DNA from 3 places in the Mycolicibacterium sp. XJ870 genome. Region 2 is predicted to be linked to each of the others. Evidence: predicted binding sites of a transcription regulator. Region 2 holds the regulator's gene; each other region holds the start of a gene.
What was found. Region 2 encodes LexA, which represses DNA repair genes until DNA is damaged. Its sites were predicted from a motif close to CGAACANNTGTTCG; they were not measured.
Positions count from the first base shown of each region.

Region 1 (7,643 bases), 750 kb from region 2:
CCGCCAATGCGGGGGAGGCCAGCCGATTCGAGCAGGCGCAGGCGGTGTTCGAGATCCTGGGCGCCGATCCGAACCGCGTGCGGCCAGTGGGCACCGACAAACATCCGCGGCCCGCCCCCCGCCCGGCGTACTCGGCGCTGTCCGCTGAACTGTCGGCCGACGCGGGACTCACCCCGCTGCGTCCCTGGCGCGAGGCGCTGTCCGCAGCACTCGCCGACGGACCGCTACCCTCTACGCCGTGACTGAGGATGCGGCCCGCCCGCTCGCGGTGGTGACGGTGACGTATTCCCCGGGGCTGCACCTGGACCGGTTCTTGGCCTCACTGTCGTTGGCGACGGAGCGGCCGGTGACGGTCATCATGGCGGACAACGGATCCACCGACGGCGCACCCGAAGAGGCCGAGCAGCGGTACCCGAACGTGCGTCTGCTGCGCACCGGCGCAAATCTCGGGTACGGCAGCGCGGTGAACCGCGCTGCCGCTGAGGTTGCGCGGGACGCGGAGTTTTTCGTGGTGGCCAACCCCGACGTGCAGTGGGGACCGCGCTCCATCGATCTGCTGCTCGAGGCCGCAGGCCGCTGGCCGCAGGCCGGGGCGTTGGGGCCGCTGATCCGCGATCCCGACGGTTCGGTGTATCCGTCGGCACGCCATCAGCCCAGCCTGATCCGTGGCGGCATGCACGCCGTGGTCGGCCCGTTCTGGAAATCCAATCCGTGGACGGCGGCCTATCGTCAGGATCGCCAGGAGCCCTGTGAACGCCCGGTCGGGTGGCTGTCGGGTTCCTGCCTGCTGCTGCGCCGGGCGGCCTTCGACGCGATAAACGGTTTCGACGAGCGCTACTTCATGTATATGGAAGATGTGGACCTCGGGGACCGGCTCGGCCGGGCGGGCTGGCAGAACATCTACGTGCCGGCCGCGGAGGTTCTCCATTACAAGGGCCATTCCACGGGCCGGGACCCGGCCAGCAACTTGGCCGCCCACCACCGCAGCACCTACACTTTCCTCGCCGATCGGTACCCCGCAGGCTGGCAGGCGCCTCTGCGGTGGACGATCCGAGGCGCGTTGGCCGTACGTGCGGGCCTGGTGGTCGGTAGTTCTCGGCGTAAACGGGCGAAAGGGCAGCGTTGAGATGACCAATCCCGCAGAAGTCGATGCCGTCGTATTGGTCGGAGGTCGGGGCACCCGGCTGCGGCCACTGACGATCTCGGCACCGAAGCCGATGTTGCCGACGGCCGGCCTGCCGTTTCTCACCCACTTGTTGTCGCGGATCGCGAAGGCCGGTCTGCAGCACGTGGTGCTGGGCACGTCGTACAAGGCCGAGGTGTTCGAGGCGGCATTCGGCGACGGATCCGCGCTCGGGTTGGAGATCGAGTACGTCACCGAGACCGAGGCACTGGGCACCGGCGGCGCCATCGCCAACGTGGCCGACAGCCTGCGCTACGACACCGCGATGGTGTTCAACGGTGACGTGCTGTCCGCGGCCGACCTGGGTGCGCTGCTGGAATCGCACGACACCCACTCCGCCGATGTCACGCTGCACCTGGTGCGAGTCGGAGATCCGCGGGCCTTCGGCTGTGTGCCGACCGACGCCAACGGCTTGGTCACCGCCTTCCTGGAGAAGACCCAGGATCCGCCGACCGATCAGATCAACGCCGGCTGCTACGTGTTCAACCGCGATGTGATCGACCAGATTCCGCGCGGCCGGGCACTGTCGGTGGAACGCGAGATCTTCCCCGAGGTGCTCTCCCGTGGGTTGCGCATGTGCGGGTACGTGGATGCGTCGTACTGGCGGGACATGGGCACGCCGGAGGATTTCGTGCGCGGGTCGGCCGATCTGGTGCGCGGTATCGCCCCGTCGCCTGCGCTCAACGGCCAGCGCGGCGAGTCGTTGGTGCACGACGGTGCCGGCGTCGCCCCCGGGGCGCTGCTGATCGGTGGCACCGTGGTGGGCCGCGGCGCCGAGATCGGTGCGGGTGCGCGACTGGACGGTGCGGTGATCTTCGACGGCGTGCGTGTCGAGGCGGGCGCGGTGATCGAGCGCTCGATCGTCGGCTTCGGTGCCCGCATCGGGCCCCGTGCCCTGATTCGCGACGGCGTGATCGGCGACGGCGCCGACATCGGTGCCCGCTGCGAGCTGTTGCGTGGCGCCCGGGTGTGGCCCGGTGTGGTGCTTCCCGATGGTGGCTTGCGGTTCTCGACCGACGTCTGAGCGTTCACCGCCAAAGTGAAGTCCGGGTCGTAAAAGCGCGCGTTTAACCGCCGGGAATGCTGTTCCGCGCAGTCGCGGCGCGGGCGAGCTGGGCCAGACCGAAGTCGGTGTCGTCGGGAAGCGCGTCCAGCGGCCACCACTTCAGGTCCAAAGACTCGTCGCTGCGGACGATCTCGGCGCCGTCGGGGGCCCGCACCAGGAACTGCATGTCGAGATGACGGGTCGGCACACCCAGCGAGCACGTCACCGGATGCACATGCAGCGCAGCCAGATCCGCGTCGATCGTCAGCCCGGTGATCCCGGACTCCTCGCTTGCCTCGCGTAGCGCCGCGGCATGAATGTCGGTGTCGGTGTGCTCACAGTGCCCACCGAGTTGCAGCCAGCGGCCGAACCGCGGATGCAGCGTGAGCAGGGTCCGGGTTCCGGTGTGGTCGAGGACGAGTGCCGATGCGGTGATGTGGCCGGGTACGCACTCGCGTTGACACGCATCGGGTCTGGCGGCCAGAAACGACAGCACCGCGTGGCGCAGCGTGTCCTGACCCGGGTCGGGGGCTTGCCAGCGGGTGAGTACGTCGGTGGCCGATTCGTGGAGCGTCAGCTGAGGTTGATTGCTCTTCGCGCAAGCGCTCATCGGACGATCAGCAGACCGTCGGTGGAGACCGGCTCGCGCGGCGGCTGAGACTCTTCGGGGTAACCGATCGCGATGGCACCCAATGGTTCCCAATCGTCGGGAAGTCCGAGCTCGTCCCGGACCAGATCGCCGGCGAAGATGGTCGAGCCGATCCAGCAACTACCCACCTCCCGCACGGCGAGCGCCACCAGCAGCGCCTGCACCGCGGCACCGACGGCGACGGTGAACATGGTGTGCTCGGCGGCGGTGCGCGTACTGTCGGGGTAGCTGTGCGCGCCGTCTGGCACCAGAAAGGGGATCACCAGTTCGGGTGCATCGTAAAGGATTTGGCCGCGATTGACGCGACGCTCGACGGCGTCGGGAGCGTGGGCGTCCGCTGTCAGGTCGGCCCGCCACCGGTCCTTCATCCGGTCCAGTAGTCGTGTGCGAGCGGCAGTGTCCTGCACCCACACGAATCGGACCGGGCGGGTGTGATGCGGTGCAGGCGCAGTGAGCGCCTCGCCGACAGCCGCTTCGATGAGCTCGTGCGGCACCGGCTCGGCACCGAACCTGCGGACTGACCGGCGCAGCAGCTGAGCTTGGCTGCGCCCCAATTGGATTGCCTCGGCAGTGCCCAGCCAGAACAGGTCATCCTCACCGGGGCGGAGCAGGGTGCGCGCCGTCGATCCGTCGTCGCGCAGAGCCAATCCTCGCACCACCGCGACCGGTATCGCGGTCAGCTTGCCTTTCACCAGATCGGCGGCGGCGGCGATCTCGTCGGCCACGGCAACCTCGGTGACCACCAGTTCATTGCCGTGCCGGTCACGGGCCCCGGCGTAGCCGTGCAGCACTGTCAAACCCGATGCGCCGATGGCGAAGTCGGTCTGCCCGTTGCGCCAGGCCCGGCCCATGGTGTCGGTGATCACGACACCGACCGTCACCCCGAGTCGCTCGGCCAGTCCGTCGCGCAATGCCGCGGCGCTGCCGTCCGGGTCGACGGGCAGCAGTGCCAGTTCGGCGGACCCGACGTTGGATCCGTCGACACCGGCCGCGGCCTGAATCAGTCCGATGGCGTTCTCGGTGATCAGCGTACGCCCCTTGCGGGCCAGCACGCGCACCGCCTCGCCGTCGATCAGCTTGCGTCGCAGCGCATCCCGTTCATCAGGATCGTCGGGTGCGGCGACGATACGGCCCTCACATTTGGACACCACCTTGCTGGTGACCACGAGCACATCGCCGTCGGCCAGCCAGGGTGCCGCCGCGGCGAGGGTGCCCGCAAGGTCGTCGCCGGGGCGGAATTCCGGCAGGCCGGGCACCGGGAGGATCTCCACCCGGCCGGCAGATCCGTGCTCGGCACTCGCCGCGGCCGAGTCGCGAATGTTCACAGCGCCACTCCGGCAACGTCGAGGCCGGCCCGCACCATCTCCGCTGTGGTCGGCGGATCGGTCATCAGCAGGGGAATCGCCCGTACGTTCACGCCGTCGATCTCGGCACGGTCGCCCTCGTGTACCAGCCAGCCGTCCAACAGGCCGGTGCCTGAGCGGGCGCCGAAATACTGTCCGACACCTGCCGAGGTGGACTCCACCCCGATGATCGACAGACACTCATCGGCCATGCCGCGCAACGGTTTTCCGGCAATGATCGGTGAGTAGCCGATCACCGGGGCAGCGGTGGAGCGCAGTGCGCCGCGGATGCCGGGGATCTGCAGGATCGGGCCGATGCTGACCACCGGGTTCGACGGGGCCAGCAACACCACGTCGGCCTCGGCGATGGCCTCGGCGACCCCCGGGCCCGCAGTTGCCTGCTCGGCGCCGACGAACGCGAAACTGTGTGACGGCACCTTGGCGCGGTACCGCACCCACCATTCCTGGAAGTGGATGGCGCGCCGTTCGCCGTCGGCTGGGTCGGTGATCACTACATGCGTCTCGCTGCGATCGTCGCTGGCCGGCAGTAGCCGGGCACCGGGTGACCACCGTTTGCACAGCGCCTCTGTCACCGCCGACAGCGGGTAGCCGGCCCGCAGCATCTGGCTGCGCACCAGGTGGGTGGCCAGATCGCGGTCGCCGAGGCCGAACCAGTCGGGTTGGACGCCGTAGGCGGCCAGTTCCTCTTTTGCGTGCCACGTTTCGTTGCGGTGGCCCCAGCCGCGCTCGGGATCGATGCCGCCGCCGAGGGTGTACATGCAGGTGTCGAGATCCGGACAGATGCGCACGCCGTGCATCCAGGCGTCGTCGCCGACGTTCACGATCGCGGTGAGTTCATGCTTGCTGTCGCCGGCAGATGAGCCGGAGTCGAAGCTTCCGAGCCCTAGCAGATTCTGTACGCCCAGCAAAAATCGCGCGCCGCCGACGCCGCCGACCAGAACGGTGACCTTCACAACGACCGACATTAGGCGTTCGGGCGGCGTGCACGGAAACGACGTAGTCACGACCGAGACACGCCGAGGTCTCGGCGCGCCGATTTGACATCACGGGATGGTATGAATTCCTGTTCTAGCGCTTGACCCCAGCAGCTAACACGTGTGTAATCACATCAGTGTCATTTTTTGGTCGGCGACCGATTCCGGTGTCGCGGACTGGGATTCGATCATCTGTTCGAATGAAATGGCCGCACATCACAATAGTGAGCTCCACTGAGGGATCTACGAGACCGAGTGAGGAGGCGGGGGATATGTCTTATGAGAGCGGCGATTTGGATCGTGTGGTCCGGTTTGACAGCCGGCTACTCGGCTCGGTAGACAACGCACCGCACATCAACACCGGACCGACACCGATGGGGGCTACCGGACGTCCTCAACTGAGTTTGGTACCCGATGAATTTGATGTTGCTCCGGCAACTGACGAAGAAGACCAATGGCAGGAACGCGCACTGTGTGCGCAAACTGACCCGGAGGCATTCTTCCCGGAAAAGGGCGGGTCTACCCGTGAGGCCAAGCGCATCTGCCAGGGTTGCGAAGTAAAGAACGCCTGCCTGGACTACGCGCTTGCCCACGACGAGCGTTTCGGAATTTGGGGAGGTTTGTCAGAGCGGGAACGCCGGCGCCTCAAACGCGGAATTATTTGAGCCGCAGCGTCATTCGTCGTCGATCGTCGGGTCGATGACCGACGGCTCGACGCCGAGATAGGTGGCCACCTGGGCCACCAGAATTTCATGCAATAGATCGGCCAGCTCATCGGATCCTTTGACCCGGCGCTCGATGGGCTTGCGGAACAAGAGAATTCGCGCCCGGGTCGTATTTCCCCTGACATCCACCCCGGCCGGTATCAGCCGGGCCAGAGCGATCGGACCATCTGCGACCACCTCTGGTGGCCACTGCACACTGTCCGGGTCTTTCGGGGACATCCGCGGAATCTCGTCCACGGCGACGTCGAGCGCATCGAGTCGCGCGGCCCAGCGGCGCTCGATCGGTTCGTAGGCTTCCAACACCGCCATATCGAACCGTTCGGCGCGGCTGCGCCAGCCCGGAACCGTCCGGGGGAGCAGCGGCCCGCGGATATCGCGGCCGCGGCGCGATCGCCAATGGTTCCGCTGCGCCACGCCCACGATCGTAACGGTTCGGGATCGGGCTCCCCGGCTGCGCGTGTCCGGCGGCATGCAGCGATGGTCCGAGATAACCTCTGGTGCGTGAATGTTCCCCGTCGCTGCTGCCGGCCCGGGTGCCCGCACTACGCCGTGGCGACGCTGACGTTCGTCTACTCGGACTCGACAGCCGTCGTCGGTCCGCTGGCCACGGTCTCCGAACCGCACTCCTGGGATCTCTGCGTGGGGCACGCCAGTCGGATCACGGCGCCGCGCGGCTGGGAGTTGGTGCGCCATGCCGGGCCACTGCCGACCCACCCCGATGAGGACGATCTGGTGGCGCTCGCCGATGCCGTGCGAGAGGGCCACGCTGGCACCGGCTCGCGCGGCGGTGTGGTGGCCGGATTTTCCGACCCCGGCACGGGTGTCAGCGGCGGCGCGGTGATGGCGCCGGTGGCTCATCAGCCCGAAACGAACGGGCGTCGACGCGGTCACTTGCGTGTGCTGCCCGACCCCAGCGATTAGATGGCAATCGAGCCAAGAGTAGTGAGCATGTTGTTGCCCCGCGACGGTTAGGCTGGCGCCAACGATCCCGTTTCGCAAGGAGTTCTATGTCTCGGCCAGCAGCGGCTGTTCACGGTGTCATCAAGGCGTATGACGTCCGCGGCTTGGTCGGTACGGAACTCGACGACAGCTTCGTCGCCGATGTGGGCGGCGCGTTTGCCAGGTTGGTCCGCACCGAGGGTGCCGAACAGGTCGTGATCGGGTACGACATGCGGTCCAGTTCGCCATCGCTGGCCGCGGCGTTCGCCGAGGGGGTCAGGGCCCAGGGGCTCGACGTGGTTCGGATCGGGCTGGCGTCCACCGATCAGCTGTACTTCGCCTCGGGCAGCCTGAACTGCCCGGGTGCGATGTTCACCGCGAGCCACAATCCCGCTGCCTACAACGGCATAAAGCTGTGCCGCGCCGGCGCCAAACCGGTGGGCAAGGACACCGGCCTGTCCGACATCTCCGACGAGGTGATCGCCGGGGTGCCGCCCTACGACGGCCCGGCGGGCACCATCACCGATCGCGACGTGCTGGCCGATTACGGTGCATTCCTGCGCTCACTGGTTGACCTGAGTGCGATGCGGCCGGTGCGGATCGCCGTCGACGCCGGTAACGGAATGGCCGGCCACACGACGCCGGCGGTGCTGGGGCCGATCCAGGGCGCCACCATCCTGCCGCTGTTCTTCGAACTGGACGGCACGTTCCCCAACCATGAGGCCAATCCGCTGAACCCGGCCAACCTGGTCGATCTGCAGGCT
Region 1 covers NZ_JBEFTI010000001.1:862,440-870,082, forward strand. Annotated here, with positions in the region: gene rfbD (dTDP-4-dehydrorhamnose reductase) at 1-242, shown strand, start outside; gene ABQF30_RS04405 (glycosyltransferase family 2 protein) at 239-1,126, shown strand; gene ABQF30_RS04410 (mannose-1-phosphate guanylyltransferase ManB) at 1,128-2,207, shown strand; gene ABQF30_RS04415 (NUDIX hydrolase) at 2,251-2,805, opposite strand; gene ABQF30_RS04420 (coenzyme F420-0:L-glutamate ligase) at 2,835-4,202, opposite strand; gene cofD (2-phospho-L-lactate transferase) at 4,199-5,194, opposite strand; gene ABQF30_RS04430 (WhiB family transcriptional regulator) at 5,488-5,880, shown strand; gene ABQF30_RS04435 (metallopeptidase family protein) at 5,890-6,312, opposite strand; gene ABQF30_RS04440 (DUF3499 domain-containing protein) at 6,442-6,861, shown strand; gene ABQF30_RS04445 (phosphomannomutase/phosphoglucomutase) at 6,948-7,643, shown strand, end outside.
Region 1: a site for LexA is predicted at 5,401-5,414, ahead of cofD (2-phospho-L-lactate transferase). Genes of this name have one in related genera too.

Region 2 (7,643 bases):
CGAGCTCAATGACTATGACGAAGACGTCGAGACCTACCTATGGGCGTGGATCGATCAGGACAAGGGAGTGCTGCGGTCCCGGGTGTTCGCCGCGAACCTGGGCATCGCTGAGGACGAGGCCACAGGCTCCGCTGCTGTCCGGATGACCGACTACCTGAGTCGTGACCTGACGGTCATCCAGGGCGAGGGGTCGGTGATCCACACGCAATGGAGCGCGGAAGGCTGGGTTCGAGTCGCAGGCCGCGTGGTCAGCGACGGCACCACGCAGATCGAGTGAGTCCCGGGCTCGGACGCCAGGAGGGCGCTAGCCGCGGTGCGCCCGGAGCGCCTCGATCTCGCGTTCGAAGTCCTCTGCCGACGAAAACGACCGATAGACCGACGCGAAGCGCAGGTAAGCGACCTCGTCCAGTTCGCGTAGGGGCCCCAGAATCGCCAGGCCGACCTCATGGCTCGGAATCTCTGGCGTCCCAAGCCCGCGCACGGCGTCTTCGACCTTCTGCGCCAGCATGTTCAAGGCATCGTCGTCGACCTGCCGGCCCTGACAGGCACGCCGCACGCCGCGAATCACCTTCTCCCGGCTGAACGGCTCGGTGACCCCGCTGCGCTTGACGACTGCCAGCACCGCCGTTTCCACAGTGGTGAATCGCCTGCCGCATTCCGGGCACGAGCGCCGCCGGCGGATCGCCTGGCCCTCGTCGGTCTCCCTGGAATCGACCACCCGGGAGTCGGGATGGCGGCAGAACGGACAGTGCATCACCGCTCCTTCGTCACGCCGCCAGACAACTAGTTCGAGCGCCCTTGAGCGTACCCGCGCGGCCCCCGGCCGACTCACCGCCGGGTCCGGTGACGCATACGTCACCACGCCTCCATCGAGTCGCGCTGCCCGCGAGGGTGTTTCATCGGCCATGTCGCCCGTCAGCCGACCGGAGCGACCAGCGTCTGGCCGGCGTCCACGGCCGCGGACTCGAGCTGGTTGAGGTCACGGATCTGCTGCACCACCTGGGCGACGGGAGCATCAGGCGCTACCCGCCGGGCCACCTGCTGCAAAGTTTCCCCCGACTGGACCTGCACCACGGCGAGCTCGGTCGGCATCTGCTCCGCGGAACCCATCACGCCGCCGAACTGCGCAACGAGCCCGAGCCACACCGTGATCGCGGCGGCAACCAGGGCCAACATCACCGTGGTGGCGGGCGTGATGGGACGGCGGCGATGCGACGCACGAGACATCAGCACCCCGGTTCCGTGATGGCGGACGGCGCCTCCGGCCGGCCGCACCGGACCGCCCGGCCGGTGGATCGGCCGCGCTCGGCGAGCCGGCAGGCTTTCCCGTTGCGGGGTGGTCCTGACGCTGCGGTAACGGCGTTCGGTGGGGATGTCGAGGGTGGCCATGTGACTGCCTTTCAGTCCGACGTGTTCGCTCCTGTGTTCGAATATAGTCGCTCACATGTTCGATTAATAGAACGTGTGATCGAACTGTTGCAAACGATAGAACGGGGTACCGACAAACTCCGGCCCCGCTTCATTCCGCGCTCCGACGCACTGCCGCCCCACCGACACGCGCGACACGCATGTCGAACACATGTTTGATTATTGCCGATTCGGCGACTAGATTCGGCGACATGAGCGACGACAGCAGCGACATCACGGACGGCGGTACCGACAGCCCGGCCGAGACGGCGGGCGCTGGTCGGAGCCGCGCACCCGACAGCGGCCTCACCGAGCGTCAGCGCACGATTCTCGACGTCATCCGCGCGTCAGTTTCCAGTCGCGGCTACCCGCCGAGCATCCGGGAGATCGGTGATGCTGTCGGGCTGACCTCGACGTCATCGGTGGCCCATCAGTTGCGCACGCTCGAGCGCAAGGGCTACCTGCGCCGGGATCCGAACCGACCGCGTGCCGTCGATGTGCGGACCGCCGACGATCCGGCAGTCGCGCCACTGGTGTCCACCGACGTGGCGGGGTCCGACGCGCTGCCCGAGCCCACGTTCGTCCCGGTCCTGGGCCGCATCGCCGCCGGCGGGCCGATCCTGGCCGAGGAGGCTGTCGAGGACGTCTTTCCGTTGCCCCGCGAACTCGTCGGAGAGGGTTCGCTGTTCCTGCTCAAGGTCGTCGGCGACTCGATGGTCGACGCAGCCATCTGCGATGGCGACTGGGTCGTGGTGCGTCAGCAGAATGTGGCCGACAACGGCGACATCGTCGCGGCGATGATCGACGGTGAAGCGACCGTCAAAACGTTCAAGCGCACGCGCGGTCAAGTGTGGCTCATGCCGCACAATCCCGTGTACGACCCCATTCCTGGCAATGACGCCGCAGTGCTCGGCAAGGTCGTGACCGTCATACGCAAGATCTGAGAACTCAGTCCGCGCGCACAAATCCGTTCGTCCGGGCGAATTCTTCACTGGCAAACCAGATCTCGGCGATTGCGTCGTCGTACTGGCTGCTGTCCGGCGACCAGTACAGACCGGACTTCGTATCGGCTTTGATCGGGTACCCCTGCGGAGCACGTTGCGGGTCGTCCAGAGGTAGGTGGATCGCGGTGGTGCTGGGCACCTCATCCATCTCGATCGCCGCGTGCCGACCGCTGTGGGCTTCACTGTTGCGAAGGTCCGCTTCGGTCACCACGCGAGTTGGCGCGGTGTCGACGTTGTCAGGGTTGTACTGCCCACCGAAGCCGACCGCTGTGGTGGGAGCGGTCAGTAGCTCCTGCTCCTGGCCCTCCTCGAGGTCGTCTTCATCGAGATCTGCCTCGTCGTCGAGTCGATCCTGGTCGTCGCGAACGCCGTCATCGTCGAGCTCACCGATGTCTTCGACGTCTGCATCGTCGAGGTCGTCCGCCTCGTCGTAGCTGTCGAAGTCCTCGTCATCCCTGACGGCGAGCTCGGAAGCCTCTTCGGAGGGTTCGTCCTCATCGTCGGTCGGCCTGTCGAAACCACCCGGCGCGGCCCAGCGACTCACCGGCATGGCGGCATCCGTGGGCCCGTCGAACGGTGATCCGCCGGTGGCGGCGGGTTCGGAGTACGGCTCGGTGAAACGCGTCGTGGCTTCCTCGGCGTACGCGTCGTCCTGGTAGCGGCCCGCCTCGTACCGGCCCTGCTCATAGCGGCCCTCGCCGTATTCGCGTTCGGGATACCGATCGCCCTCCAACCGATCGTCGGGCGTTTCGTCGTCATAGCGCTCGTCAAATGGATCGTGGTCGAATCCATCGCGGCCGCGACGCCGATGCCACAGCGCCGCACCGATTATCAGCGCCGCGATCAACAGCACGGGGACCAGCGCCAGTAGCCACCACCAGTTCCAGTGCCACGAGAACGGCTTTGCCTCGTCGCTCTGGGAAGCCGGCGGACCAGCGGGTGCCGGTGTCTGCTCCAACCCCGGAATCTGCAGCCCCGACAGCTCGGTGGCAAGGCTCGGTGGCTCGGTGGTGAACGTGTTGTCCGAGCGGTCCCACGAGATCGCTCCCCCACTGAACCGCTGGGTGACGACGCTTCCGTCCTCGGTCTGATCCGCCATCGGTGCGCCGAGCGTGCCATTGGCTCCGCCGAGCTTGTCCCAGGCGGCGTTCATGGCGCCGCGGACGATCACCGCGCCATAGTCGGGCGTCCAGAAGATCACCGGCTTGTCCGGAGCGGCGAAGGTGCTGATCCGGCTGTTCGGCCCCAGCCCACCCTCGGTTTCGCTGGTGGTCGGGAAGCCCAAGTCGCCCTCTGGACCGCCAACGCTCTCGTACTTTTCGAGCACCTGGCCCGTCACGACGTTCGCCCCGGTTTCCGGACTGTAGAAGATCTTGCCGCCGGCGAAGTTCTGGCCGAGGCCACCCGCGTTACCGATCGGGTACTGATCGCCCTCCTTGGCCCCGAGCGGACCCAACGGTCCCCCGGCGGAACGGCGCGCCGCGTCGATGGCCGACGCCGGATCCTCCGGGAGTTGCAGTCCGGCCAGCTGATCGACGAGTTCCGGCGGAACTGTGGTGAACGCCTTCGTCTTGCGGTTCCAGGACAGTTCACCGCCGGTGAACTTCTGCGAGATCACGTCGCCGTCGTATGACTCATCCTCGGACGGCACGCCGAGCACACCCGCGGATCCACCGACTTTGTCCCACGCCGCGTTGATGGCACCTCGCACCACCCTCGCGCCGGTATCCGGCGTCCAGAAGATCACCGGCTTGTCGGGGGCACTGAACGTTGAGTTCCGGCTGTTCGGCGCACGCCCCGGGCCCTCGTCGATGGTCGGGAATCCGAGGTCGCCGTCGGCCGGTCCGCCCAGGGACTCATATTTTTCCAGGATCGCGCCCTGGGCATAGTGGGCACCGGTGGCGGGAGTGAAGAACATCTTGCCGCCGGCGAAGTTCTGCCCGAAGCCAGGGCCTACGGCGTAAACGCCGCCCTGGCGTGGGCCGAGCGGACCGCCGTCGCCGCCGGTGCTGTTCCAGGCCGACGTGATGGCACCGTCGGCGTCGGATTCCGGACTCGCCGACGCCAGGGGCGCCAACAGACAGGCCACCGCGACCGCAAGCAGGCCGACCGTCATTCGCCGAACGGCCGCGTACAGCCTCGCTCCCGGCCTCGTCATGCGCCCTCCCGCTTTTTCGGCAAAGTTCCCCTGAAAACATCTCGCCCGACAACTTTGCGTCAGTAGGCGACGATAACCAAGGAACACGCCGATCATCGCGAAAAAACCCGCAAATAAGGCGTCCTGAGGCCCCTGGATCGGTGATCCCGACCGATTCTGGCCGCTAAACGCCCAAGCTGCGGCCGATGATCTCCTTCATTATTTCGGTGGTTCCGCCGTAAATGGTCTGCACGCGGGAGTCCAGATAGGCCCGCGCGACCGGATACTCGCGCATATAGCCGTATCCGCCATGGAGTTGCAGGCAGCGATCGATCAGTTCGACCTGCTTTTCGGTGGAGTACCACTTAGCCATCGCTGCCTGCTCGACGGTCAGTTCTTCGGTCAGGTGGAGCCGGATGAACTCGTCAACCATCATCCGCACCACCGTGGCCTCGGTCGCCAATTCGGCCAGCACGAACCTGCTGTTCTGGAAGCTGCCGATGGGCTTGCCGAAGGCCTTGCGTTCCTTGGCGTACTGCAGCGTCTGCTCCAGCACAGCCTCCATCGCCGCGGCCGCCATGATGGCGATCGAGATCCGTTCCTGCGGCAGATTCTGCATCAGGTAGACGAAACCCTGCCCCTCCTCGCCGAGCAGATTCTCGACCGGCACCTTGACATCGGTGAAGGACAGCTCCGCGGTGTCTTGGGCTTCCAGCCCGATCTTGTCGAGGTGGCGGCCGCGTTCGAAGCCCTCCATCCCGCGCTCGACGACCAAGAGACTGAACCCCAGCGCACCCTTCTCGACGTCGGTCTGGGCTACCACGATCACCAGGTCGGCGTGGATGCCGTTGGTAATGAATGTCTTCGAACCGTTGAGGATGTAGTGATCGCCGTCTTGGACCGCGCGGGTCTTGATGCCCTGCAGGTCGCTACCGGTACCCGGCTCGGTCATGGCGATCGCCGTGATCAATTCCCCGGTACAGAACTTCGGCAGCCAGCGCTGCTTCTGCTCCTCGTTGGCCAGGCGCAGCAGATAAGGCGCGACGACATCGTTGTGCAAGCTGAAGCCGAGGCCGCTGTAGCGGCCTGCCGCCGTCTCCTCGCCGAGGATGGTGTTGTAGCGGAAGTCGGGATTTCCGCCGCCGCCGTACTCCTCGGGGACTGCCATGCCGAGGAAGCCCTGCTTGCCTGCCTCGAGCCAGACGCCACGATCGACGATCTTGTCCTTTTCCCACTGCTCGTGGTCCGGCGCCACATGGCGTTCCAGGAACGCACGGTAGGACTCGCGGAACAGTTCGTGCTCAGCGTCGAAAAGGGTGCGTTGGTACTTCACGGCACCGCCCATGGTGTGACCTCCGGTACTGGGTTTCTGGATTGGGGCCAACCTATACCAACCGGATGGTTGGTCACACCGAAGGTGCGCCCAGCGCCGCGACCGTAAACTGCCCATGTGCCTCAGTTCCCCACTAGCCTCGCGCATTGGGGAGCCTTCAGCGCGGATGTGGCCGCAGGCGACATCGCCTCGGTCACCCCGCTCGCCGGCGATGCCGATCCGTCGCCGCTGTTGGGTAATCTGCCGGGCTCGATCCGGCACCGCTCACGCATCACAGGTCCTGCGGTTCGGCGCGGTTGGCTGCGCGACGGACCCGGCCCCAGTGCCGATCGCGGCGCCGACGAGTACGTCGCGGTGTCATGGGATGAGCTGACCGAATTGCTGGCGACCGAACTGCGGCGTGTCGTCGACACCTATGGCAACGAGGCGATCTACGGCGGGTCCTATGGCTGGGCCAGTGCAGGGCGCTTCCATCACGCCCAGAGCCAGGTGCATCGCTTCCTGAAAATGCTTGGCGGATATACCTTTTCCCGCCACTCGTACAGTCTCGGCGCCACCGGCGCGATCATGCCACGCGTGGTCGGAACCCATGACGACCTGTTCAAGCGGTCCACCCAGTGGGACGTCATCGTCGAACACACCGATCTGCTGGTGTGTTTCGGCGGGATCGCGCTGAAGAACACCGGAATCAACCACGGCGGCACCACCGCACACCCGACCCGCGATGCGCTGCGACGGTTCGGTGACCGCGGCGGGCAGATCGTGTCGTTCAGTCCGCTGCGCGACGACATCGACGGCGAATGTGAATGGCGGGCACCGGTTCCGGGCACCGACGTCGCGGTGATGCTCGCGCTGGCCTACGTGCTGGCCACCGAGGGATTGGCCGATCTGGACTTCCTGAACGCCTACTGCACCGGTTACGAACAGTTCGAGCACTATCTGCTGGGCCGTGACGACGGTGTCGCGAAGACGCCGCAGTGGGCGGCACAGATCAGCGGGCTGGCGGCCGACGACCTGACGGCACTGGCACGCCGGATGGCGGCATCCCGCACGATCGTCACCGTCAGCTGGTCGCTGCAGCGAATCCGGCACGGCGAGCAGGCTCCCTGGATGGGACTGACATTGGCCGCGATGCTGGGCCAGATCGGTTTGCCCGGAGGCGGTTTCGGTCACGGCTACGGGTCGATGAACGAACCCGGCCTGCCGCCGCTGCGCTGCCGGTTGCCCGCCCTCCCGCAGGGCCTCAACCCGGTGCAGACGTTCATCCCGGTCGCGGCGATCTCGGACATGCTGCTGCATCCCGGCGGGCAGTTCGACTACAACGGCCTGCGGCTGACCTACCCCGACATCAAGTGCGTGTACTGGGCCGGCGGAAATCCGTTCCATCACCACCAGAACCTGCCCCGGTTGCGTCGCGCATTGGCGCGGGTCGACACCATCGTCGTCCACGACCCGTATTGGACCGCGATGGCCAAGCACGCCGACATCGTGGTGCCGTCGACCACCGCGTACGAACGCGAGGATTTCTCCGGATCCCGCAACGACCCGCTGCTGATCGCCATGCGCGCGCTCGCCGAACCGTACGCGCAGTCCCGCGACGACTACACCACGTTCGCGGCCCTGGCCGACCGGCTCGGCTTCGGCGACCGGTTCACCGAGGGTCGCACGGCCCGGCAGTGGCTGGTCCACATGTACGAGAAATGGGCTGCCGGGCTGGATTTCGAGGTTCCCGGGTTCGACGAGTTCTGGGCCACCGGCCACG
Region 2 covers NZ_JBEFTI010000001.1:1,608,735-1,616,377, reverse strand. Annotated here, with positions in the region: gene ABQF30_RS08075 (PhzF family protein) at 1-277, shown strand, start outside; gene nrdR (transcriptional regulator NrdR) at 305-754, opposite strand; gene ABQF30_RS08065 (LysM peptidoglycan-binding domain-containing protein) at 916-1,389, opposite strand; gene lexA (transcriptional repressor LexA) at 1,620-2,351, shown strand; gene ABQF30_RS08055 (LGFP repeat-containing protein) at 2,356-4,569, opposite strand; gene ABQF30_RS08050 (acyl-CoA dehydrogenase family protein) at 4,733-5,893, opposite strand; gene ABQF30_RS08045 (molybdopterin guanine dinucleotide-containing S/N-oxide reductase) at 5,999-7,643, shown strand, end outside.

Region 3 (7,643 bases), 620 kb from region 2:
GCCACTTCCAATACTGCTTGTCTGCTTCGGATTCCCACAACAAGGCCAACATCGGCCGGGACACCGAAACCAGTGTGGCCGCGATGCCCGACGCGATCCGCATCGCCCACGAGGCCGGCGGGTCGATCCAACTGTGTATCGCCACCGCGTTCACCTGCCCCTTCGAAGGACTCATCGACCCGCGACGGGTGTGGGGCATCGCGGCGGACGAACGAACCCTCGGCGCCGTGGACGTCGTGGTGTGCGACACCATCGGGCAGGCCATTCCCACCCAGGTCCACGACCTGGTCGAAGGCCTCCGGACCTCAACGCCCCAGCGCCGCATCGTATTTCACGGCCACGACACCTGGGGCCTGGGTGTGGCCAACAGCCTCGCGGCGATCGATGCCGGGGCGACCATGGTCGACGGATCACTCGGCGGCTTGGGCGGCTGCCCGTTCGCTCCCGGCGCCAGCGGCAACACATCCACCGAGGACCTGCTGTTCGCGCTGCGCCCGGACTGGCTCACTCCCACCGAATTGTCCGCGGTAGTGGCGCTTTCGGAGAAGACACTCGCTGGAATCGGTGAGCCGAACCGATCGAAGGCGGCTCAGGGTGCGCGCTCGAGCGCGACCGCATTCCCGTGGGTGATCGGGCACTGAACGCAGGGTAGGTTCGCGACATGGCAACGGGAGACGTGGATTCGTCGGCAAAACAGCAAACCCTGCTGGTGCTGACGAAGATCACCGAGATCCTCAACGCGTTCACCTTGGCCCGTCCGGCGATGACGCTCGGCGAGATCCAGCAAGCCACCGGGCTCCCGACCTCGACCGTGCAACGGCTCGTCAGCAACATGGTCGCCCAAGGCATGTTGGACCGCGTCGGCGATCAGATCCGCATCGGCATTCGGATGTCGTACTGGGCGGCCACGGCGCGCAAGGACGTCGACGTCCTGGCGGTGGTCAACCCGGTGCTCAAGGAAGTCCGCGACAAGACCGGCGAGACCGCGTGCTTCTTCACCGTGGAACAGAACTTCCGCGTCTGTGTCGCCGTCGCGGAAACCCACCATGCATTGCGCCGGGACATGTACGTCGGCAAGGTGATTCCGCTGCACGTCGGTTCGGCGTCACGGGTACTGCTGGCTTGGCATCCCGATCTGGCGGAGAAAATTCTCAGTGCACCGCTGGAGCAGATGGCCGAAGGCACGGTCACCAGCGCCGAGGAACTTGCCGGTCTCATCTCGCGCGCCCGCTCCGACGGTTATGCCATCACCACGGGCGAGCGCGAAGACTCCGCCTCCGGGTTGTCCGCACCCGTATTCGACTCGGCCGGCGACATTCTCGGCGCGCTCACAATCAGCGGACCCACGGTCCGCATGCCGCGCAAGCAATGCGAAGAATGGGTCGACCTCGCCGTCGGCTACGCCGAACAGATCACCCGAACCCTGGGTGGGCGGCCGCCGCAGTAGCTACTCGACCACGAACACCGGGATCAACCGGTCGGTCTTGGTCTGGTATTCGGCGTAGGGCGGGTAGGCCTCGACGGCCAGCTTCCACCAGTGTTCGCGCTCCTCGCCTTCGAGTTCCCGCGCGGTCAGGTCCTTGGCGACCTTGTCGCCGTCCTGCACGGTCACGGCCGGGTTGGCCTTGACGTTGAAGTACCACGACGGGTGCTGAGGGTCGCCACCCTTCGACGCGACCATGGCGTAGCGTCCGTTTTCTTCCACCCGCATGAGTGGGACGTAGCGCTTCTTGCCGGACTTCGCGCCCGTGGTGGTGAACAGGACGATGGGTCGGTCCAGGACCTCGACTCCGTCGGTGGTGCCCTGCTCCAAAATGCGTTCGGTCTGTTCGCGAACCCAATCGGTGGGGCTCAACTCGGCTTGTTCAGTCACGTCGGCCCCAACACCGTGGGATCGGTGAATATTCCCTCGCCTGGCGAGCGTGCGTGTCTGTTGGTCGACATGCCGTGTGGGAGCGGCATTTTGCGCACGCTCGCGAGGTCCCGCGCATTCTGTCGGGGGTTCGAACTAGTGTTCGATGCATGGATTCCACGGTGGTCTCCGACCGGCTGGCCGCGTTGAGCGCGGCGGTCGAGGGCGTGCGTGGCGTGTCGTGGGGGTCGTTGTCGGCGGCCGATCTGCTCGACGTGTGTGCCGGGGTTCAGGATGTGCGCAATGTGGTGCCGGTGGTCGAGCATGCGGCGATCGCGGCGTTGGCCGAGCAGACCACCCCGGCGGTGATCGGGGCGAAGTCCTGGCCGGAGGTGATGCGGATCCGGTTGCGGATTTCCGGGGATGAGGCGCGGCGGCGGTGTCGTGATGCGATCAACCTGGGCCCTCGGACGTCGGTGACTGGTGAGGTGTTGGCGCCGCGGCGTGCGGCGACTGCGGCGGCGCAGGCGGGGGGTTGGGTGACCCCCGATCATGTGGAGGAGTTGGAGAAGTTTTTCACCAAATGCCCGGACTGGGTCGACCAGCAACGCCGGGAGCGGTTTGAGGAGAAGTTGGTGGCGGTCGCCGCCCGGGAGACCCCGGAGACGCTGGGTCAGACGGTCAATGAGGCGTTGTATTTGTTGGATCAGGATGGCGACAAGCCTGTTGATGTTCCGGTTGAGCGTAAGCGGGGCTTGACGTTTCATCCGCAGCAGGCCGATGGGTTGTCGAAGGTGTCGGGGTGGGTGACCCCGGAGTTTCGTGCGACGTGGGAACCGGCCCGCGCCAAGTACGCCGCGCCGGGGATGTGCAACCCTGACGATGAAACCCCCTGCATCAGTGGGGTGCCGTCCGAGGAGGCCATCCAGGCCGATACCCGCAGCATCGCGCAACGCACTCATGATGCGTTTCTGGCGGTGGGGCGTCATGCGTTGATGTCGGGGGAGTTGGGTCAGCACAACGGGTTGCCGGTGTCGATCATCGTCACCACCACCCTGCAGGAACTGGAAGCGGGGGCGGGGATCGCGGTGACCGCCGGCGGATCGAAACTGCCGATCCCCGATGTCATCAAGCTGGCCGCCCACGCCTGGCATTATCTGGCGGTGTTCGATGCGGCGTCGAATGTGCCGTTGTATTTCGGTCGGACCAAACGCATCGCCACCCCTGGGCAGCGGTTGTTGTTGTTCGCGCGGGATCGGGGGTGTACGCGGCCGGGGTGTACTGCGGGTGGTTATCAGTGCCAAGCCCATCATGCCGATACCGACTTCGCCAAGGGTGGGCTGACCGATATCACTGAACTTGCCCTGGGGTGTGGGCCGGATCAGCGTCTGGTCGGGCCCGGCAAGTGGACCACCCGCATCACCCACAACGGGCGCTGTGAATGGATCCCGCCGCCCCTGCTGGACATCGGCCAATCCCGCATCAACAACTACCACCACCCCCAGACCTACCTCACCGAACCCAACGAGAACCAGGACGACGGCGAAACAGACTGTCAACCAACCTGATACGACGCTCTCAGCTGCGGTTGTACGTGCCGAGTGCAATCGTCAGTGCCGCATGGCCGCACTTCTGGTCCGTCAACGGCAGATCGCCGCATCGCGGGCTGAGCTAATAATAGTTACCGGCCGACAAGTAATGACTCGCAACTGGGAGGCAAGCGGATGAGCGCGGCACCACTACCTGAAGCCCTGGCCGGTGCGCCGCTGACCGCTGTCGGCGTCGCCGTGATCCGGGCAAGAGAAACCGACCGCGATGACCGGTTGTACGACGATCCGTATGCGCGCTTGTTTGTCGAGGCGGCCGAGCGTGCCTATCTGAGTCCGACGGCACCTGCCGGCGCGGCCGAGACGTGGGAGTCGGTACTGCGACTGGCCGACGTCATGTATGAGACCCGCACGCTGGGGGTGCGCATGGCCGACGATGATCTCGTTCGGGCGGCGGCCGAAGGTCGCACGCAGATCGTGCTGCTCGGCGCCGGATTGGACACGCACGCATTTCGCTTGGACTGGCCGCAACCGGTTCAACTCTTTGAAATCGATTTTCCGCCACTGTTCGAATTCAAGGAGCGGGTACTCGCGGACGCGGCCGCACAGCCGGTGTGCGGCCGCCACGTCATACCCATAGATCTGGCCGGCTCCGATTGGCCGAATGCACTTCGTGACAGTGGATTTGAACCCGACGTTCCCACCCACTGGGTGGACCACGCGCTCATGACCCTGCCCATCGAGGTGGCCCGCGCGGGTGTGCGCTGTCTGACCGACCTTTCGGCGCCCGGCAGCCAGTACGGATTCCCGGTCATCGCCAGTGATGCCTTCCGAAGCACTTTGCGGGCGGCCGAAGCCGAGGGCCTCTATCGGAACATGCCGAACACCGAGCGAGGGCTGGGGGAGGACAGCCGCGAGTGGCTTGAAAGTATCGGCTGGACAACGTCCTTCCGACCCATGGCCGAGCTCATCGCCGGCTATCCACGCCAACTGGCGACAGAGCCCACCGGAGGCACCGTGATCGCCACCCGGCGTGCCTAACAGGTCGGGCTTCGCCGCGAATCGGAGGAGAATCGTCGTCATGACCGGTAGCGACACGACCGCATATCCGGCGGCACGCACCGTCGCCGACTTCACCCGCAACCTCCGCGACGTCGGCACGCGGATCGACGCGGCCCTGCAGCGGGCCGGACGTGCGCCCGGGGAAGTGCGGTTGTTGCCCGTGAGCAAGACGGTCGACGAGGATCGGCTGCGGCTCGCGGCGGCCGCGGGCTGCACGATGTTCGGCGAGAACAAGGTTCAGGAAGCGAAACGCAAGTGGCGCAATCTATCCGACCTTGACGTGAAATGGTCGGTGATCGGTCATCTCCAGACCAACAAGGCCAAGGATGTCGCCGAGTTCGCGGCGGAGTTCCAGGCGCTCGACAATGCGCGAACAGCAGAGGCGCTTGACAGGCGGCTGCAATCTCTGGGCCGCCACCTCGACGTCTATGTCCAGGTCAATACGTCGGGCGAGGATTCGAAGTACGGCTTGGCGCCCGAAGAGGTGATCGCGTTCCTGAGGACCCTGCCGCAGTACAGCGCACTACGACTCCGTGGGCTCATGACCATCGCCGTCTTGAGTTCCGACGTCGAACGCGTGCGGCCCTGCTTCACACTCCTGCGCAATGTGCGCAACCAGGCACGTGACCTCGACCTCGTCGGCCCGGGCGAACTGTCAATGGGCATGTCCGGCGACTACGAGGTTGCGATCGAGGAAGGCGCCACGTGCGTGCGGGTGGGGCAGGCGATCTTCGGTGCCAGGGCGACGCCGGACAGCCACTACTGGCCCGCAGGCCAGTAACAGTCACCGCAGCCGTAGCACAACCTTGCCCTTGGCGGTCCGATTCTCCAGTGACGCAATGGCTTCGGCGGCTTGCTCCAAGGGATAAACCTCGGGCTTGGGCGCGGGAACCGCGCCGGATGCCAGCAGGGGCGACAGTTCCGCCCATTGCTCGGCCAGATAGCCCGGGTGAGAGAATGTCCACGCGCCCCATCCGGCGCCGATCACGTCGACATTGTTGAGCAGCAGTCGGTTCACCTTCACCGTGGGGATCTCGCCGCCGGTGAACCCGACCACCAGCACGCGCCCACCGACGGCCAGCGAGCGCAGTGAGTCGGTGAACCGGTCGCCACCGACGGGGTCGACAACGATATCGACCCCGCGGCCGCCGGTGAGTTCTTTGACCGCGTCGCGGAACCCGTCGGCCAGTACAACCTCGGATGCACCTGCCGCCCTGGCGATTTCGGCCTTTTCATCGGTGGACACCACGGCGATCGTGCGCGACGCGCCCAGCGCCGGCGCCAGACGCAGCGCCGAGGTGCCGATGCCGCCCGCCGCGCCGTGCACCAACACTGTCTCGCCCTGGGCCAACCTGCCGCGGGTGCGCAGCGTGAAATGCACGGTCATGTCGTTGAACAGGATGCCCGCGCCGGCTTCGAACGACACCGCGTCGGGCAGCTTGAACACCCGATCGGCCGGCAGCGCGACGACTTCGGCCATCCCACCGGACAGCATCGTCAACCCCAACACCCTGTCGCCGGCAGAAACATGGGCGCCAGAAGGTGCGCTGCGCACCACGCCGGCGACCTCGGCACCCGGGGTGAACGGCAGGTCGGGCTTGTACTGGTAGAGGCCGCGGGTGAGTAGCGCATCAGGAAACGCCACACCGGCGGCATGGACGTCGATCACCACCGCGTCATCGCTGGACGGCTCGTCGACCTCGGCCACCCGAACCGATGAAGGACCGTCGAGTTGGGCAATCTGTGCTGCACGCATGGTGGCCTTTCCGTTGTTGTCGTGCCACATTCTGCCCGGAGCGGTTGTGACAGGTGTCAAGTTTTTCGCTTACGATCGCCGGATGCTCAACGCCCGCGCCGCGGTACTTCTCGAAGCCGGTGCCGATCCGCAACTGACCGACGTGCAGGTTCGGCGACCCGTCGGTGACGAAGTACTGGTCAGGATCGACGCCGTTGGCATCTGCCACACCGATGTGAGCATTGCCTCGTGGTTCCGCAAACTGCCGATGGTGTTCGGACACGAGGGCGCCGGGACCATTGTCGAGGCCGGTCCCGACAGTGAGCGTCGCGTGGGTGAGCAAGTCGTTCTCACGTTCGCCAGCTGCGGCAGGTGCGCGAACTGCGCCGGCGATCATCCGGCCTACTGCGACCATGCAACCGACCTCAACATGCGGGGCAGCCGCCGTGACGAAACCAGCGCATATCGCCTGAACGGCGAACCGATCACCGGCGGCTTCTTCGGCCAGTCCAGCTTCGCCACCCACGCCATCGCCACGACCCGTAACGCTGTCGTCCTACCCGGCAACATCGATCCCGCACTGGCCGCCCCGCTGGGCTGCAGCGTGCAGACCGGCGTCGGTGCGATGCTCAATGTGCTCGACCCGCAGCCGCAGGACGCAGTCGTCGTCTTCGGTGCCGGCGCGGTGGGGTTGTCGGCGGTCATGGGTGCCCGCATCGCTGGTTGCCGCATCATCGTCGCGGTCGATCCCATCGAGCAACGCCGCACGCTGGCAACGGAATTGGGTGCCACCACCACCGTGGACCCAGCCGATGCCGATACCTCCGCACACATTCTGGAGCTGACCGGGGGAGCGTCGGCCGCCATCGACACCACCGCACGGCCCGACGTCATCGCGTCGGCGGTCGGTGTGCTCAAGACCCGAGGCACACTGGCGCTCCTGGGCCTCGGTGCGATGACGGCCGACTTGCCGGTCGCGGTCATCATGGCCAAGGGTCTGACGGTGCGCGGCGTCGTGGAGGGGGACAGCGAGCCGCACACGTTCATCCCGCGGTTGGTCGAGTTGTACAAAGCCGGCGATCTGCCGCTCGACAAGTTGGTCACGACGTATCCGTTCGACGACTTCGGCCGGGTCTGGTCGGCAGCAAAGTCAGCCGAGGTGGTCAAACCCGTCCTGGTTACCGCGCGGTAAGATGCCGTCAACAGCACAATCTCAGGCGACGACGCCGACGATCGGAGTACCCATGGCCCTTCCACCGCTACCACCGGGACGCCCGGTCGAGGTCCGCGCCGTCGACGGGACGAGGCTGCATGCCGAGGAGTTCGGACCTGCGGACGGCTACCCGATCGTGCTGGCACACGGCATCACCTGCGCCATCGAGGTGTGGGCACACCAGATCGCCGACCTCGCCGCCGACTACCGCGTCATCGCCTACGACCATCGCGG
Region 3 covers NZ_JBEFTI010000001.1:989,032-996,674, forward strand. Annotated here, with positions in the region: gene ABQF30_RS05000 (hydroxymethylglutaryl-CoA lyase) at 1-641, shown strand, start outside; gene ABQF30_RS05005 (IclR family transcriptional regulator) at 662-1,447, shown strand; gene ABQF30_RS05010 (nitroreductase family deazaflavin-dependent oxidoreductase) at 1,448-1,873, opposite strand; gene ABQF30_RS05015 (HNH endonuclease signature motif containing protein) at 2,023-3,420, shown strand; gene ABQF30_RS05020 (SAM-dependent methyltransferase) at 3,577-4,440, shown strand; gene ABQF30_RS05025 (YggS family pyridoxal phosphate-dependent enzyme) at 4,481-5,242, shown strand; gene ABQF30_RS05030 (NADPH:quinone oxidoreductase family protein) at 5,246-6,217, opposite strand; gene ABQF30_RS05035 (NAD(P)-dependent alcohol dehydrogenase) at 6,300-7,388, shown strand; gene ABQF30_RS05040 (alpha/beta fold hydrolase) at 7,441-7,643, shown strand, end outside.
Region 3: a site for LexA is predicted at 2,005-2,018, ahead of ABQF30_RS05015 (HNH endonuclease signature motif containing protein). Genes of this name have one in related genera too.